One region of the Streptomyces sp. NPDC001902 genome, then DNA from elsewhere that is predicted to be linked to it. Evidence: riboswitches for the same ligand, from Rfam matches in the RefSeq annotation. Region 1 holds a riboswitch; the other holds the start of a gene.
What was found. Region 1 has a riboswitch for S-adenosylmethionine ahead of ACFYYN_RS13760 (amino acid ABC transporter permease). Riboswitches for the same ligand answer to the same signal wherever they lie in the genome.
Positions count from the first base shown of each region.

Region 1 (2,193 bases):
GCGGTCTCCGTCCGGACGCGGGCCCGCAGGTCGCCCAGGGCGATCCGCAGTTTCTGCAGGGGGGTCGGCGGGACGGTGCGCAGCGCGCCGCGCGAGTAGTGCCGCTCGACGTAGAACTGGACGACGGAGACGACGCTGGTGAGGATCACGTACCAGACGGTGGCGACCAGCAGCAGCGGCACGATGTCGCCGGGGTAGGTGCTGCCCATGCTCTGGACCGAGCCGAACAGGTCGAGCAGCGAGACGTAGAAGACCAGCGAGGTCCCCTTGATCAGCCCGATGAGCTGGTTGACGTAGTTGGGGACGACGGACCGCAATGCCTGCGGAAGCACGATCCTGGCGAACTGGTAGCGCTTGGGCAGGCCGAGTGCGGCGGCCGCCTCGTGCTGGCCCTGGTCCACCGAGAGGATTCCGGCCCTCACCACCTCGGAGGCGTAGGCCGCCTCGTTCAGGCTCAGACCCACGACGGCCACCACCAAGTCGGTGGCGAGCCTGGACTCGTCGAAGGTGAGGAAGGCCGGCCCGAAGGGCACGCCCAGGCTCAACGTCTGGTACAGCGCACTGAAGTTGTACAGGAACAGCAGCACGACGATGAGCGGCACCGAGCGGAACAGCCAGGTGTACGTCCAGCTGACGGCGCGCAGCACGGGGCTGCCGGAGAGCCTGGCCAGTGCGAGCGCGATCCCGCCGAGCAGGCCGAGCACCGCGCTGTACGCGGCCACCTCCAGGGTGATGAGCAGCCCGTCCAGGATCAACGGCCGGACGAACCAGTACGCGAAGCGGTCCCACTGGTAGAAGGGGTTGGTCACCAGGCCGTGGGCGATCTGGGCGACGAGCACGAGCACGACCGCGGTGGCGATCCAGCGTCCGCGCCGCCGCAGCGGCAACACCCGCTGTGCGGTGGGGGGTCGTGGTGCGGGGAGCGTTCCGCCGGCGGGCGTTCCGGGCGGGGGCGGCACCGGCCGGGAGGACACGGCGATGCCGGGTGGTTCGGTCATGGGGGACTCCAGCGGTTCGGTACGCCCCGGTCGCGCACGCGGCAGCGGCCCCGCCGGGATCGGGTGTCCGGCGGGCGTGGCGATGGGACGGGGAGGCGGGCGGAGCGGGCCCGGGCGGGCCCGGGCGGGTCCGGGCGGGAGGGCACGCCGCCGCGTCAGCGGCGGGGGCCGGGGTTCAGGAAGCCGTCAGCCTTGACAGAGGGCGCGACAGTGCGCGGTACACGCGCAACAGGAGGCACCGGGGACGTGGTGCGCGGCGACGGGGAGCCGCGGGTGCGACGGGACGCGGCCGTGGGGCCGCTGTGCGGCCGTCCCCGGGGCTGCGTGCATCGTCGTCACCGTCACCGTTCCGCCCCGCGGGGCCTCGCGTCCACCGTCGTCATCGGACCGTCCGGTCCGGTCGTCATCCGGGGCGTCCCACCGCGACACGGGGGCCGCCGGCCGGCGAGCCGGGCTCGCGCCGGAGCTCATGACCGATCTGCGGCGTAAGTTAGGCACGGCCCCGTGGGAATGTCAACGACGCCGTCTCACATCGTGAGCGGTCCGATGAGACGCGTACGCGTCCCTTGACGCACGGGGTTTGACGACTCGACACTGATGGGCAGGTCACGATCGTCAGCGCCCACCACACCGCCCCGCGGCACGGTGGGTCATCGGCCCCGGCCCGCTGACCGGCAACCCTCACATCGCGGTGGGGTGCCCCGGGTGACGACCTGGTCCCGTCGGCGCGGCGGGGCAAGCGCGGTCCCGCGTCCTGCGGGCCCCGAGCCGGGGAGGTGGACATGCCCAGGGCACGAGCCCTCCTCCTCACCCGACGTCTGCACATCGACTTCCTGCGCGTCTGCAGCTCGTTCGGCGCGGCCGGCTGACCTCCACCCAGGACCTTCAGCCGTCCCGCCGCCGGTGCCCCCAGGGGGCGACCGGCGGCCCGCCACGCCTTGGAGAGGGCATGACCGAGACGATCCCGCTCGACCCCGCACTCCACGCCTCCTGTTCGGCTCTGCCGCGCGCGTCCCGTCCCGACCGCTTCCGCAGCCGCATCGGTGTCGACCTCGCCGGCGGCTTCTACCCCGCGCCACGCCGGTACGAGCTGTTCCTGTCGCCGGGGTGCCCGCTCTCGCAACGGGTCGCCATCACCCTCGACCTGCTGGGGCTGCGGGACTCCGTCGTCACGACGCCCGTCCCTGCGGGAGCC
Region 1 covers NZ_JBIATA010000006.1:275,634-277,826, forward strand. The annotation lists gene ACFYYN_RS13760 (amino acid ABC transporter permease) at 1-998, opposite strand, end outside; SAM riboswitch class IV at 1,360-1,473, opposite strand; SAM riboswitch class IV at 1,643-1,746, shown strand; gene ACFYYN_RS13765 (glutathione S-transferase C-terminal domain-containing protein) at 1,948-2,193, shown strand, end outside.

Region 2 (2,193 bases), on a different contig from region 1:
CGAGCAGCTGGATGGCGTCCACCACCTGCTCGTCGGTGACGTCCTCGACGGCGCCGCCCGTGCGGCGGGCGATGTCCAGCACGTACGGGCCGTCGGCCGGGTTGCCGATGGCCAGCGACTTGGCGATCGTGTTCGGCTTCTGCGGGCGCACCACGTCGTGGCCGGCCTTGAAGGCGGTCGAGACCGGGGAGCAGCCCTCGGCCTGCGCCCCGTAGATGCGGTAGGGCTTCTCCTCCACCAGGCCGAGCTTGATCAGCTCCCGCAGCCCCTTGTCGATCTTCGTCAGCTGCGAGCCCGAGGCGATCGGGATGACGATGTTGTCCGGCAGGCGCCAGCCCAGCTGCTCGCAGATCTCGTACGCGAGCGTCTTGGAGCCCTCGCCGTAGTAGGGGCGCAGGTTGACGTTGACGAAGCCCCAGCCCTCGCCGATCGGGTCGCCGATCAGCTCGCTGCAGAAGCGGTTGACGTCGTCGTAGGTGCCCTCGATGCCGACCAGCTCGCCGCCGTAGACCGCGGCCATGACGACCTTGCCCTCCTCCAGGTCGTGCGGGATGAACACGCACGAGTGGAAGCCGGCCCGGGCGGCCGCGGCGCCCACGGCGCCGGCCAGGTTGCCGGTGGAGGAGCAGGACAGGGTGGTGAGGCCGAAGGTGCGGGCGGCCTCCAGGGCGATGGCGACGACCCGGTCCTTGAAGGAGTGGGTCGGGTTGCCGGAGTCGTCCTTGACGTGCAGGCCGCCGGTGACGCCCAGTTCGCGGGCGAGGTTGTCCGCCTTGACCAGCTTGGTGAAGCCCGGGTTGAGGTTGGGCTTGGAGGCCACGTCCGCGGGGACGGGCAGCAGCGGCGCGTAGCGCCAGATGTTGTCCGGCCCGGACTCGATCCGCTTGCGGAGGGTCTCGGGGTCGCCGCCCGGGAGGTCGTACGCCACTTCGAGCGGCCCGAAACAGACCTCGCAGGCGAAGATGGGTTCCAGCGGGAAACGCTCACCGCACTCGCGGCAGGAGAGCGCGGACGCGGGGCCGAAGGCGGAATCGGTGGACGCGGGTGCAACGGTCTGCGCAGCCATGTCAGGCGAGGCCCTTTCTCCTCATCTTCCTCACGGCGCATTTCGCCGCGAGACGGAATTGGCACCTTCCCCACCTGGACCTCGCGGTCGGCGGGAGGGTTGCCGGGGCTTCAACGGGCCGTTCCCTCTGCCCCTCTGGATGAGCGGTATGGCACCGGGCGCAGGGCCCGGGCATTTGTCGGACGGGGCGCGATCACCGCGGACATACGATGGTCATGCCTCGTGTTCAAGACTGTAACCGACGACCTCGAACCTGGTCATGGGCCGTCCGTCCTGCGAGACGGGCAGAAACGGAGCAACCCGGTGCTCGACGAGGTGGCCGGCTGGCTGCAGCGGCGGTCCTGGACCGCCGACCACAGGCCCCTGCCGCAACTGCTCGCCGCCAAGCGCGCCGCGGGCGCGCGCGGCACGGTCAGCGTCGTGCTGCCCGCCCTCGACGAGGAGGCCACGGTCGGGGCGATCGTCGGGACGATCCGCCGCGAGCTGATGAGCGAGGCGGTGCCGCTGGTCGACGAACTCGTCGTGCTGGACTCCGGGTCGACCGACCGCACGGCCGAGGTCGCCGCGGCCGCGGGCGCGGTCGTCGTCCACCGGGACGAGGTGCTCCCGCGGCTGCCCGCGCTGCCCGGCAAGGGCGAGGTCCTGTGGCGCTCGCTGCTCGTGACGCGCGGGGAGATCGTCTGCTTCGTCGACTCCGACCTGCGCGAGTTCGACGCGCGGTTCGTGTCGGGGATCGTCGGGCCGCTGCTCACGGACCCGGACGTGCAGCTGGTCAAGGCGATGTACGACCGGCCCCTGGAGACCGGCGGCACGGTGGTCCCGGCCGGCGGGGGCCGGGTGACGGAGCTGGTGGCGCGGCCGCTGCTCAACCTGCACTGGCCGCAGCTGGCGGGTTTCGTCCAGCCGCTGGGCGGCGAGTACGCGGCGCGCCGCTCGCTGCTGGAGCGGCTGCCGTTCCCCGTCGGGTACGGGGTCGAGCTCGGGCTGCTGGTGGACGCGCTCAACACGGTCGGGCTCGACGCGCTGGCCCAGGTCGACGTGGGGGTCCGGCACCACCGGCACCAGGACGGCCAGGCACTGGGCCGCATGGCCGCGGCGATCTACCGGACGGCGCAGATCCGCTTGGC
Region 2 covers NZ_JBIATA010000001.1:546,330-548,522, reverse strand. The annotation lists gene thrC (threonine synthase) at 1-1,066, opposite strand, end outside; SAM riboswitch class I at 1,085-1,212, opposite strand; gene ACFYYN_RS02570 (glucosyl-3-phosphoglycerate synthase) at 1,370-2,193, shown strand, end outside.
Region 2: it holds a riboswitch for S-adenosylmethionine, as region 1 does, so the genes downstream of both, thrC (threonine synthase) here and ACFYYN_RS13760 (amino acid ABC transporter permease) in region 1, are expected to answer to the same signal.